One region of the Streptomyces sp. NPDC001068 genome, then DNA from elsewhere that is predicted to be linked to it. Evidence: riboswitches for the same ligand, from Rfam matches in the RefSeq annotation. Region 1 holds a riboswitch; each other region holds the start of a gene.
The links. A riboswitch is a leader RNA that binds a small molecule or an ion and turns the genes downstream of it on or off. The one in region 1 is predicted to bind cobalamin.
Positions count from the first base shown of each region.

Region 1 (3,197 bases):
CGGCTTGAGCAGCACGGGGTTCATCAGCGCGGTCGGCTCGACGCGGCAGGCCTGCGCCTGCATGGCCTGCGCCCGCCCGATCTCGGCGCCCTCGCGGGTGACGAAGGAGTTGAGGGACATGTTCTGCGCCTTGAACGGCGCGACCCTGACGCCCTGCCGGACCAGCCACCGGCAGATCCCGGCGGTGACGACGCTCTTGCCGGCGTCGGAGGTGGTACCGGCGACGAGGAGACCGCCGTTGTTCATGAGGCCCTCCCCGAGAGCGCCCCGCGCGCCAGGGCCGCGGCCGCGCTCACGCCGAGCGCCAGCCATCCCACCCGGCGCGACAGCCGTACCGCCCGCTCGATGTCGGCGACTTCCACAGCCCGTCCCTCCCCGTTCAGCACCGGCCGGTGCTCGATGCGCCCCCCGTACGACAGCGTCCCTCCGAGCCGCACCCCGAGCGCTCCCGCGAACGACGCCTCCACCGGCCCCGCGTTGGGGCTCGGATGCTTCGCCGCGTCGGACCGCCAGGCCCGCACGGCTCCCGCGGTGTCGTCGCCGGCGGCGGCCGCCAGCGCGGCGGTGAGCCGTGCCCCCGGCCATCCCGCCACGTCGTCCAGCCGCGCGGAGGCCCACCCGTACCGCCGGTACCGGGCGGACCGGTGACCCACCATCGCGTCCAGGGTGTTGACGGCCCGGAACCCGAGCAGCCCCGGCACCCCGGCGAGGGCTCCCCACACCAGCGCGCCCACGACCGCGTCGCTGGTGTTCTCGGCGACCGACTCCACGACGGCCCGGGCGATCCCGTCGGCGTCCAGGGCCTGCGGATCGCGCCCGCACAGATGGGGCAGCCGGGCCCGGGCGGCCTCGACGTCCCCGGCCCGCAGGGCGCGCCCGACGGCACCGGCCTCGCGGGCGAGCGAAGTGCCCCCGACCACGGCCCAGGTGGCGGTCGCGGTGAGCGCGACGGAGGCGGCGGCGGACGGCCGCAGGGCACGCTGGGCCAGGACGCCCAGCGTCACGGCGCCACCGGCGCAGACCGCGGTGTGCAGGGAGCCCCAGCCGCGGTCGTCCCGCCACAGCACCCGTTCGACGGCTCCTGCCGCCCGGCCGAACGCGGCGACCGGATGCCCGCGGCGAGGATCGCCGAGCAGCAGGTCACCGAGAAGGCCGGCGGCGGCGCCGTACGCGAAGACGCGACCGGCACCCATCGGCTCAGCCGGCCGCGGGGGCGTGAACGGTCCGGGTACTCAACCTCGTTCGGCAGCCGCGCATGGCGATATGTCCTCACTCAGGGTGTCCACGCCCTGGTTCGACGAGACCGGCGGTGAGAGTTCCTGGCTCCCGGGGGTTGTTACCCCGGTGACAGTGGCGGGACCGCGCCGGATTCGCACCGGCTTCCTCTCTTGCCGCCGTACTTGGCTCCGGAAGTCCACCACGCCCCCGGAAGAGCCGTCAACTTGCCGTTGACCTGCGAGGGGAGTGTGTGGGAAGGCCCACACCGGTGGTCCAGCGGGGTTCGTGGGGCATGTCGAAGGCTCCTTCCCGACGGATCGGGAAGGAGCCTTCGGAGGCCGCCGGCGACCGGTCCGGCAGGGCCGTTGCCACGGCCGGGACCTTGCGACGGTCAGGACTCGGCGTAGGTCAGGACTTGGCGACGATCAGGTGGATGCCGTAGGCGACGACGGCCGCGCAGGCCGCGAAGCACAGGTAGGCGGCGGTCACGGCCAGGGCCGCGGAGTCGCCCTGGGCCGTGGCGCGTTCGCGGGCGGACAGGCCCTTGATGCCGAGGGTGAAGAGGGCGACCATGCCCACGGTGACCACGAGGCTGACGCCGAAGACGGAGCCGATGGCTGCCCAGTCGATGTTCATGTCGGGTTCTTCCTCGGGTGTCAGACGGTCGCGGCCGGGTCGGCGGCGGGAGCGGCGGGGGAGGGGATGGTGGCCGTCAGGGCGTCGGCGACCGGGCCCGCGGGCGGCGGGGTCACGGCGGCCATCGCCGCGGTCACCACGCCGGACGGCTCGGTGCCGTCGGTGTCGTTGACGTTCGCGCTGTCCACCACCTGGCGGCGGGAGAGCTTCCAGATCGCGGCGCTCGCGGCGACGAGGAAGACGGCGACGGCCGCCGTGCCCCAGTCGCCGAGGTCGGTCACGGACTCGGCGAGCGCGCCGACGGCCGCGGCCGCGGGGAGGGTGAGCACCCAGGCGACCATCATGCGGGTCGCGGTGGACCAGCGGACCGTGCCGCCCTTGCGGCCCAGGCCCGCGCCCATCACGGAGCCGGAGACGACGTGCGTGGTGGAGAGCGAGAAGCCGAGGTGGGAGGAGGCCAGGATGGCGGTGGCCGCGCTGGTCTGGGCGGCGAAGCCCTGCCGCGGCTGGAGGTCGGTCAGGCCCTTGCCCATGGTGCGGATGATCCGCCAGCCGCCGATGTAGGTGCCGAGCGCGATCGCCAGGCCGGCGGAGAGGATGACCCAGGTGGGAGGGTTCGAGCCGGGCGCGACGGAGCCGCCCGCGATCAGCGCGAGGGTGATGATGCCCATCGTCTTCTGCGCGTCGTTGGTGCCGTGGGCGAGTGAGACGAGGCCGGCGGAGGCGATCTGGCCGGCGCGGTAGCCCTTGCGGGTGGCGTTGTCGTCGGCGTTCCCGCCGATCCCGTAGGAAAGGCGGGTGGCGAGCATCGCCGCGAGGCCCGCGACGACGGGAGCGGCGACCGCCGGCAGCAGGATCTTGGTGACCAGGACGTCGCCGTGCACCGCGCCGAAGCCGGCGGAGGCGACGGTGGCGCCGACAAGGCCGCCCATCAGGGCGTGCGAGGAGCTGGAGGGCAGGCCCACCAGCCAGGTCACCAGGTTCCAGAGGATCGCGCCGACGAGGGCGGCGAAGATGACCTCGGGCCGGATGCCGTTCTCGTCGACGAGGCCCTTGGAGATCGTGTTGGCGACCTCCACGGAGAGGAAGGCGCCCACCAGGTTGAGCGCGGCGGACATGGTCACCGCGATCTTGGGCTTGAGCGCGCCGGTCGAGATGGTCGTGGCCATCGCGTTGGCGGTGTCGTGGAAACCGTTCGTGAAATCGAACGCGAGTGCGGTCACCACCACAATCGCGAGGATCAGCGAGAAGCTTTCCATTTACCCAGACAATCTTTAGAGGTCATCAGCTGTTGGACCGTAGGAAACCTGAATGAACGGAAGGTGAACTGAGATGGTCCCTGT
Region 1 covers NZ_JBIAYD010000004.1:548,937-552,133, forward strand. Annotated here, with positions in the region: gene ACFY3I_RS14755 (cobyric acid synthase) at 1-246, opposite strand, end outside; gene ACFY3I_RS14760 (cobalamin biosynthesis protein) at 243-1,193, opposite strand; cobalamin riboswitch at 1,293-1,435, opposite strand; gene ACFY3I_RS14765 (hypothetical protein) at 1,627-1,854, opposite strand; gene ACFY3I_RS14770 (anion permease) at 1,875-3,113, opposite strand.

Region 2 (3,197 bases), on a different contig from region 1:
CGCGGGCGACCTGCATGTGCGAGCGGGCCGCCTCCAGGCTGATGACGTCCGCGTCCAGGTCGTCGATGGCCTGGACGATGTCGCCGAACTCGGCGTAGCACATGTGGGTGTGGATCTGAGTCCGTGGCCGGACCCCCGCGGTGGTCAGCCGGAACGACTCCGTCGCCCACGCGAGATAGTCCGGACGGTCCCCGGCCCGCAGCGGGAGTGTCTCGCGCAGGGCGGGTTCGTCGACCTGGATGACCGAAGTACCCGCGGCCTCAAGGTCGTTCACCTCGTCGCGCAGGGCGAGGGCGACCTGGCGGGCGGTGTCGCCGAGCGGCTGGTCGTCACGGACGAAGGACCAGGCCAGCATGGTGACCGGCCCGGTCAGCATGCCCTTGACCGGACGGCCGGTGAGGGACTGGGCGTAGGCCGTCCAGCGCACCGTCATCGGCTCGGGCCGCGAGATGTCACCCGCCAGGACCGGCGGCCGTACGTACCGGGTGCCGTAGGACTGGACCCAGCCGTGCCGGGTGGCCAGGTACCCGGTGAGCTGTTCGGCGAAGTACTGGACCATGTCGTTGCGTTCGGCCTCGCCGTGCACCAGGACGTCGATCCCGGACTTCTCCTGGAAGGAGACGACCTCCCGGATCTCGGCCCTGATCCGCTCCTCGTAGCCGGCCGTGTCGATCCGTCCGGTACGCAGGTCCGCCCGGGCGGTGCGCAGTTCGCCGGTCTGCGGGAACGAGCCGATGGTGGTCGTCGGCAGCAACGGCAGCCCGAGGTGGGCGCGTTGGGCGGCGGCCCGCTCGGGGTAGGGCAGGGAACGGCGCAGGTCCGCGGCCGTGACCGCGGCGGTACGGGCGCGGACCGCCGGGTCGCGGGTGATGGGGGAGCGCTCACGGGAGGCGAGGTCGGCCCGGTTGGCGGCGAGTTCGGCGGCGATGGTGTCGGTGCCCCGGGCGAGGCCCCTGGCGAGGGTGACGACCTCGGCGGTCTTCTGCTTCGCGAACGCCAGCCAGCGCAGGATCTGCGGCTCGATGTCGCGCTCGGCCGCGGTGTCGAGCGGCACGTGGAGCAGGGAGCAGGAGGTGGCGACGTCGACCCGGCCGGCCAGCCCCAGCAGGGTGCCGAGCGTCGACAGTGAGGTGGCGAGGTCGTTGACCCAGATGTTGCGGCCGTTGACGACGCCCGCGACCAGCCGCTTGCCGGGCAGCCCGCCGACCGCCGCCAGGGCGCCCAGGTTGGCGGCGGCGGACCCGGTGAAGTCCAGGGCGAGGCCCTCGACGGGTGCCTTGGCCAGCACCGGCAGCGCGTCGCCGAGGCGGTCGAAGTAGGAGGCCACCAGCAGCTTCGGACGGTCGGTGAGCCCGCCGAGGTCACGGTAGGCGCGTGCGGCGGCGTTCAGCTCGGCGGGGGTGCGGTCCTGGACCAGGGCCGGTTCGTCGAGCTGCACCCATTCGGCACCGGCCGCCCGCAGGTCGGCGAGGACGTGGGCGTACACGGGCAGCAGCCGGTCCAGCAGGGTGAGCGGCTCGAAGTCCGCGGGGGCGTCCGGCGCGGGCTTGGCCAGCAGCAGGTAGGTGACCGGGCCGACGAGCACGGGCCGGGCGGCGAGGCCGAGCGCCAGGGCCTCGCGCAGTTCGCCGACCTGCTTGCCGGAGTCGGCGCCGAAGACGGTGTCGGGACCCAACTCCGGCACCAGGTAGTGGTAATTCGTGTCGAACCATTTCGTCATCTCCAGCGGCGCCACGTCCTGGGTGCCGCGGGCCATGGCGAAGTACCCGTCCAGCGCGTCGGCGTCGACGGCGGCCCGGTGGCGGGCCGGGATCGCACCGACCATCACGGTGGTGTCCAGGACGTGGTCGTAGTACGAGAAGTCGCCGGTCGGGACTTCGTGCAGGCCGGCACCGGCGAGCTGCCGCCAGGTGTCGCGGCGCAGCCCTGCGGCGGTGGCGTGCAGCGCCCCGGCGTCGACCCGGCCCTTCCAGTAGCCCTCGATCGCCTTCTTCAGCTCCCGGTCCGGGCCCTGACGGGGATAGCCGTACACGGTGGCCCGTGCTGCCGCGGCTGCGGTCTCGGTGGTCACGGAGATCTCCTTCGCGAGATGGATCCCTGAGATCCCTGGTGACGGGACGAGGACGCGAAGGGGTGACGATCCGGGCGGGGCCGACCCGGTGCGCTCGGCACGGTCGTCCGCCTGGTGTGCACGCCGACCTGCCCACGAGGTCACCGGGATGTCCGCGCGCGAGTGGTTCGCACGCGGGCAGTCGGCAGGTCTTCGGACTCGCGGGCACGTCCTCCGGTCTCCCGGCGGACACCTACTGGCCGTCGCTTCCCAGGCCCGGTACGTCGGACCCAGTGCGTATGACGGCGGTCGTTCCCGCTCACCGCTGCGGGGCAGTCCCGGATTCCCACCGGGTTCCCTCTTACGACGACCCGCCTGGCGGACGGGTCGAACCAGCTGCACGGGTCACCCTACGGGGTAGCACCGCGCGGGGCATCGACATGTCCGTCATCCGGATGGTGCGAACCGGCCCCGGCGGCGGGTCTCAGGCGCGCGGAGCCGCTTCCAGGAATCGGTGGAGGGAGGCGGTCATGCCGGCCACGAAGGTGTCGCGGGTGCGGTCGTCGACCAGGTCGAGGGAGAGGTAGGGGTTGAGGTCCTCCAGCTCCACCAGGAGCAGGGCGCCCTCCCGGGTACGACAGGCGTCCACGCGCTGGATGCCGTGGTCGAGCGTGTTCCACTCGATGAAGCGCCGGGCGAAGGCGAGATCCGCCGCGGAGGGCTCGTACGGTTCCAGCTCCCAGCGGCGGGCGGGGTCGGGGGCGTACAGCGCGTACTGGAAGGTGTCGTCGACGTAGTAGAAGGACACCTCGTAGCGGAAGTCGACGCGCGGCTGGACCAGGATGTCACCGTAGGCGAGGCCCGCCAGCCGGTCCCCGGTCACGAAGGTCAGGCCTATGGAGTCCGCGCCGGTCCGGGGCTTGACCGCGTACTGGTCGCTCTCGGGCAGGCGGTCGAGGTGCTCGGGCCGGTCGACGGTCGGGATGACCGGGTGTCCGGCCGCGGTCAGGTCCAGCAGGTACCCCTTGCCCGCCATGTCGGCGCGGCCGTGCAGCGGGTTGTAGACCCGGGTGCGGCGCGCGGTGGCCCGGTCACGGAAGGCGTCGTACGCCCGCCGGTAGTGGAGCACCGGGCCGCTGTTGCGGAC
Region 2 covers NZ_JBIAYD010000001.1:754,759-757,955, reverse strand. Annotated here, with positions in the region: gene metE (5-methyltetrahydropteroyltriglutamate--homocysteine S-methyltransferase) at 1-2,071, opposite strand, end outside; cobalamin riboswitch at 2,237-2,462, opposite strand; gene ACFY3I_RS03315 (hypothetical protein) at 2,535-3,197, opposite strand, start outside.
Region 2: another riboswitch for cobalamin. It lies ahead of metE (5-methyltetrahydropteroyltriglutamate--homocysteine S-methyltransferase); the one in region 1 lies ahead of ACFY3I_RS14760 (cobalamin biosynthesis protein).

Region 3 (3,197 bases), on a different contig from region 1:
ACCTGCGGATCGCCGCCGCGTTCATGATGTCCTACGAACAGCTGACCCCCTCGGCACGGCAGGTCTTCCGAAGACTGGCGGTGCTGCCGGGGCGGGACTTCGGCGCCGAACTGGCCTCGGTGGCCGGCGGACTCCCGCTCGGGGACGCCTGGGAGGCGCTGGACGACCTCGTGGACCTCGGCCTCCTCCAGGACGCCGGGGCGGGAAGGTACCGGTTCCACGACCTCGTCCGGCTCTTCGCCCGCGACCGGCTCCAGGCGGAGGAGGGCGACGCCGCCGCGGCCGTCCGGGAACGGGTGACGGTGTGGCTGTTGCGGACGGCGACGGCCGCCGGACGCTGGTTCGAGCCCGGCTACGGCCGCCCCGACCCGGACGTCCCCGCCCTCGGCAGCACGGAGGAAGCGGAGGACTGGCTGCGGGCGGAGGTGGAGAACTGGCTCGGAGCACTGCGCTCCGCGTCGGCCGCCGGCCGGCATCGACCGGTCCTGGACTGCGCCGAGTCGATGCACTGGTTCTCCGACCGCTGGGCCCATGCCCCCCACTGGCGTGAAGTCTTCTCTCTCGGCGCGGAGGCCGCCGTCGCCCTCGCCGACCCCGTACAGCAGGCGACGCAGCTCAACTACCTCGCCTGGGTCCACTGGGTGCCGCCCAGCGACCCCGAGGCCATGCTCCGCTGCACCGCGCGGGCACTGGAACTCGCCGAGCGGAGCGGTGCCGCCCAACAGGTCGCCGCGGCACACGACTACACCTCGCGTGCCCTGCTGGCGCTCGACCGACCCGACGAGGCCGCGGCGTCGGCGGCCGTGGCCGCGGGGATGTTCCAGGCGGCCGGCGACATCGACGCGTACGTGCAGACCCTCTCCCAGATCGGCCACTGCCGCAGGAAGCAGGGGCGTACCGCCGAAGCCCTGCGGCAGTACCGCGGGACGCTCGACCTGATCGGCGACGGGAGTTCGGGCATGACGCCCACCATCGCGGCACAGTGCCGGCCGTACGTGCTGGCGCGCATCGGACAGTGCCTGGCGGACCTCGACCGCCGCGCCGAGGCGGTCGCCGCCCTCACCGAGGCGGTGGAGCTGATGGAGAAGCTCCAGCCGAACTTCCGTCAGGCCGAAGCCCTGGAGACACTGGGAGCCCTGCTGGAGGACGAAGGCCGCCCCTACTACGAGCGGGCCGCCCGGACCTACCGGGAGATCGGCGACGAGGCGGCCGGCCGTCGCTGCGAGGCCGCCACCTGACCACCCCGACCGCCCGCGGGCGCCGTCGGGCAGCCGTACGCGCTTCCCGTCACCCCCCGCCCGGGAACTCCCCGGCCTCGGTCACGCCGACCGGTCAACTCGCCCTGCCCGGCGGGGTGAAGACGTACAGCTCGAGGATGTCGGGACAGGGCGCGATGCCCGGCCCGCCGGCCCGCACCCAGGCGGCGACGTCCTCGGTGGCCTCGGGATCGTTGACCAGGCCGAGCCAGACCGGGCGGGCTCCCGCGGCGCGCGCGGCGGCCGAGGGCTGGACGACGATCACGTTGGCGTGCTCGCACACGTCGAGGCAGTCCGAGACCCGCACGGGAACCTGCTCCGACAGGCGCGCCAACTGCCGGTCGTGATCCACCCCGGTGACCTTCGGGGTGCCGCAGCAGCAGTCCCGGCAGACCACGACACGGCAGGGTGCCGGTGTGGCCGCGGGGTTCGCCGAACGTCCTGCCTCGGGTCGCGGCCGGGACATCGGGCTCACCCCCTGCGCCGGAAGGACGGACGGGGTCGCGGGAGCGCGGAACTGCACGGCATGCCTCGGCGGGTGTCGGGGCTCGTACGCGGAGCCTGGCCTGCGGACGTCCTCCGCGCCGGGGCACGGAGGTGCCAGCAGGTCTTCGGACTCGGGTTCCTCCGGCCGGGACGCCTTCCCGGTCTCCCAGTGGCTCGCGTGCCCCGCCCGTCCCCCTCACCGCTGCGCGTCAGCTCCGGATTCCCACCGGATTCCCTGACCACGGACGTGGTTCGACTGGCACGTCGAGGCTATCAAGTCCGGCGTACGGGCAGATGGTCCGAAGCGACCCGCTCCTTGACCAGTACGGCGACCGGATCGCCGAGGTCTTCCGCGACCCCGAGAACCTGCTCGAGATCCTCGACGGCTGCTGGGGGACGGGAAAGCTCCCCCAGACGATCTCCCGCCGCCCCCGCGGACACTGAAAGCCCGAGGACCTCACCAGGGACGACGTGCACGCACAGCCGTTCGATCCTCCTGCCATCCGGCCCGTGACACCGGCCACACCGCACATTACGCGCATGGGCAAAACAGCAGGTCAGGCACGCTTCCCGGCAGCCTCCGGGATCACCACACTCTCCACATAATGCGTCATCAGAAAAACGTCATGTTAAGCGGGGAAGGCATAACCGCAGCTCAGGATTGGTTCCCGGTGCTCTGAGTGCCCCTGTGGGCACCTAGAGCGTCAGCGCGACGGCGATAAAGTGCATCGCGGTAAACACCGGTGGCGTTCCAGGACCCTCACCATCGCGGTCGTGCGCTGTCCATTTCGGCGATCCGTGGGCTGGTCTTTCCCATCGCAGGGGATAGGCCGCGCTTCCGATCCGTGGCCCATCCCCCTGGCGTTGTCGACGCGTGCAGCTACTGACTTATAGCGACCCACTGCACGGAAAGGCGCTGCAGAAGCTGCTCGGCCGAGTCGTCAGGGTGGAACTCCCGGAGGACCTGTGCGAGACGCAGGGCGCGGGCCACCTGGGGACCAGGCGAAAGGCCGAGCGCCTCTATGACGTCCGAGGCGGAGACGATCAGGACTCCGGTCGTGTCGGCGAGAAGTGCCCACTCGGCGCGCAGGCGGATCTCACGGTCGAAGTCGGCATCGTGCGCCAGCTTCTCAAGTGCCTTCGCCCACCGCACCCGGTACCTAGCATGGATGCTGTTCAACTTCTGATCATTGAACCGCTGAAGCCCCAGGTCTCCCGCAGCCTCCTGAAGGCTTTGCCTGTAGCGCGGATAGTCCTGACGCTCCAAGGCGGCACGCCACTGCAACACCAGCGTGGACTTCTCCGGACTACGCTCGACGGACTTGGCTATGGCCAGCATGAAGTGGGCATACGCCTCGTTCTGTTCAAGCAGCCTGGCCAAGCAGTGCTGCCATTCAATGGTGGACTGGGGCACAACGGACCCGCAGGCCCGCTCGAACCACTCATTGCAAATTC
Region 3 covers NZ_JBIAYD010000001.1:1,043,100-1,046,296, forward strand. Annotated here, with positions in the region: gene ACFY3I_RS04550 (NB-ARC domain-containing protein) at 1-1,238, shown strand, start outside; gene ACFY3I_RS04555 ((2Fe-2S) ferredoxin domain-containing protein) at 1,333-1,722, opposite strand; cobalamin riboswitch at 1,841-2,018, opposite strand; gene ACFY3I_RS04560 (hypothetical protein) at 2,037-2,186, shown strand; gene ACFY3I_RS04565 (hypothetical protein) at 2,623-3,197, opposite strand, start outside.
Region 3: another riboswitch for cobalamin. It lies ahead of ACFY3I_RS04555 ((2Fe-2S) ferredoxin domain-containing protein); the one in region 1 lies ahead of ACFY3I_RS14760 (cobalamin biosynthesis protein).

Region 4 (3,197 bases), on a different contig from region 1:
TCGCAGATGGCCTGGCTGGTGGCCGCGATGTGGTCCTCGTTGAAGGCGGTCGCCAGTGACGAACCGCGGTGCCCGGAGGTGCCGAACGCCACCCGCTGGGCCGGGTCGGCCGGCTCGGGGTGCCGTGCGTAGTACGCCGTGACCAGCCGGGCCACGTCGACGAGGTCCTCCGGAGCGGCCGGCCGGCCCGCTCGCTCATGTGGCATGAGTCCACTTCCTCCGCAGTCGTTGATCGATCGCTGGAGGCCCATCCTTCCCTGTCGGCGGCGGTGGAGGCGAGCGCGGCTCCGGTCCGGACGCCGAGGACACGGCGGGTTCACGGCCGGTTCACGGCACCGGGGCCGGGCCTCTTCCCCGGCGGGCCGCCGCCCGGGGACGCGAGAGGGCCCCCGGGTGGTTCCGAGGGGCCCTCGCGTGACGTGAGTCGTTCAGTGCGCGGCGGGAACCGTCCGTCCGGCCGGGGCCTTCGCGGGCCGCGGGTTGAGCTGCCGCTCCGCCAACTCGCCGAAGAGCAGGCCGAAGCCGCCCCACAGCACCAGCTGGATGGCGAGCGCGGAGACCCGGAACCGCCACAGCAGGGTGGCCGGGAAGTCCGCCGGCACCTCGTTGATGGCGGGCAGGAACCGGTAGGCGAGCGCGATGACCACGGCGAAGGCGGCCACCGCGACCATGGTCGCCCACCAGGTGCCGAGGCTGGGCGCCAGCCGCTTGCCCAGGATGGTGGCGGCGACCGCCAGCAGCACGCTGAGCACCATCATCAGGAAGTACAGCGTGGTCCGCTTGCCGATGGTGTCCGGGTCGCCCACCGACGGCGGGTTGGCCGGGTACTTCAGGAACGGCACGACGTACACGGCGAGCAGCGCGCAGCCGGACAGCAGCAGTGCCGTCGCCCGGGGCGAGAAGCGGCCGACGCGGCCGAGGGCGAAGCAGTAGGCGAGCGCGGCGATGCCGCCGAACGCGACCCCGTAGACCAGCACACCGGTGGCCAGGCCCGCGGTGGACTGCAGGGAGCGGGAGACGACCTCCATCTCGTGCTCGTGCGAGTGGGCGTCCTCGAAGCTGATCGCCTTGTCGACGTTCGGCTCACCGAGGAGGTAGGCGACGACCAGGGCGAGCGCACCGGCGACGAGGCCGGCGAGCATGCCCCGCCACAGGAGGTTTCTTACCGTTGCGGAGTTCATGGGCGTGCGGCGTCCCTTACGTCAGTGGCAGGGGAAGCCGAGGAGGTGGCGGGCGTCGTGCACCCACTCGTGGACGTCCGTGCCGCTGAACACGGAGGTGGCGCCCTGCTCGGCGCCGACGAAGTAGAGCAGGACGATCATGAGGATGCCGAAGAAGACCGCCCACGGAGCTATCGCGCTCAGCGGCAGCTTGGCGGGAACGACGGGGGTGGTGGCTGTCGGCTGCGCGACGGTCTGCGCCATGGCAGAACCTCCTCTGGGAGTTCGCGTCCCATCTCGGTGGTGCACTTGACGACGGCTACGGGTCTGACTCGCGAGATCCCCGGGGGTTCTCGCACACAGTGGCGCGACCGTGCCGGACTTCCACCGGCTTCCGTTCTGGCGTCGTCGATATCGGACCGACCGTACCGCGTGTCAGGGGCACGGCCAAGACCGCGCCCACCTGGCGTGATCTTCCTCTCCCGCCGGCCGGCACGTTTCGGGGCCACCGGGGCGGCGGTGACCGGAACCGTTGGGTCAGGCGAGCCCCAGTTCGCGCTCGCCGAGCGGGGCGAAGTACCGCTGCACGTCGGCGTCGGTGACCTCGGCGAGGGTGGCCGGCGACCAACGGGGGGCACGGTCCTTGTCGATGACCTGGGCGCGGATGCCCTCCACCAGGTCGGGCGTGGTCAGGGCCCGGCAGGAGACGCGGTACTCCTGGTCGAGGACCTCCTCGAGCGAACCGAGCCGCCGGGCCCGGCGCAGCGCGGCGAGCGTGACCTTGAGGGCGGTCGGCGACCTCGACAGCAGGGTGTGTGCCGCCTCCTTGGCCCCCGGGTCGCCGTGGTCGAGCAGCCGCCGGACGATCTCCTCGACCGTGCCGGCGGTGTAGCAGGCGTCGATCCACTCCCGGTGACGGGCCAGTTCGCCGTCCGGCGCCGGTCGCACGTGCCGGGCGAGCGCGTCGGGGACGGGCCGCTCGGCGAGGTCGGCGATAAGCCCTTCGACGCGCTCGGAGGGCACGCAGTGGTCGGCGAGCCCGCACAACAGGGCGTCCGCGGCGCCGATCTGGGCTCCCGTCAGGGCGAGGTGGGTGCCGAGTTCGCCGGGGGCGAGGGCGAGCAGGCGGGTGCCGCCGACGTCCGGGACGAAGCCGATGCCGGTCTCCGGCATGGCGATCCGGGAACGCTCGGTGGCGATCCGGACGCTGCCGTGCGCGGAGACGCCGACTCCGCCGCCCATCACGATGCCGTCCATGATCGCGACGTAGGGCTTGGGGTAGCGGGCGATGCGGGCGTTGAGGCGGTACTCGTCGCGCCAGAACGCGGCGGCGCCGGTGCCGTCGCCGTCGCGGGCGTCGTCGTGGACGGCGCGGATGTCGCCGCCCGCGCACAGGCCGCGCTCCCCCGCGCCGGTGAGGACGACGGTCGCCACGGCGGGGTCGTGCTCCCAGGCGGTGAGCGCCTCGTCGATGGCGCGGACCATGGCGTGGGAGAGGGCGTTGAGGGCCTTGGGGCGGTTGAGGACGAGTCGGCCCACCCGGCCGGCGGTGTGCAGCAGGACGTCGTTCATCGGATGGCCTCCGTACGCCCTCGGGCCGTGGTGACACGCATGATCTCGTAGGTTCCTTCCGGGATCCGGTGGACCCGCAGGTCACGGATGATCTTCTCGACACGGTACGCGCCGCGCGGCCGCGGGTGGCCGCACGGGGTGCCGTCCTCGTGGCGGGACCGCCCGGCACCGGCCGGGCGGACCCCCGGCAGATCCGGTGAACCGGCAGGGAACACTTGGTCATGGGTTCGCCTGGACGGCCGTTCGGGTGAACACGTCTGCCTAGCATGAGGCGATCACGAACGGTACGGACCCGGGAGCTGGGATGGTGTTGTCCGGCCTCGACGCGAGGTCGCCGCGTCCCTGGGCGGTCGTCGCGGTCGTCGTCGTCTGCCTGGTGGCCGGAGTCCTGGCGCTCGCCCGCGGCCCGCGCCCCGCGCACGCCGGCCCGAACACGCTGCCGCACACCACGGTCGAGGTGTCCCC
Region 4 covers NZ_JBIAYD010000002.1:639,594-642,790, forward strand. Annotated here, with positions in the region: gene pgm (phosphoglucomutase (alpha-D-glucose-1,6-bisphosphate-dependent)) at 1-206, opposite strand, end outside; gene ACFY3I_RS07955 (CbtA family protein) at 429-1,181, opposite strand; gene ACFY3I_RS07960 (CbtB-domain containing protein) at 1,203-1,424, opposite strand; cobalamin riboswitch at 1,460-1,599, opposite strand; gene ACFY3I_RS07965 (enoyl-CoA hydratase/isomerase family protein) at 1,698-2,732, opposite strand; partial or broken gene ACFY3I_RS07970 (acyl-CoA dehydrogenase family protein) at 2,729-2,839, opposite strand; gene ACFY3I_RS07975 (EfeM/EfeO family lipoprotein) at 3,037-3,197, shown strand, end outside.
Region 4: another riboswitch for cobalamin. It lies ahead of ACFY3I_RS07960 (CbtB-domain containing protein); the one in region 1 lies ahead of ACFY3I_RS14760 (cobalamin biosynthesis protein).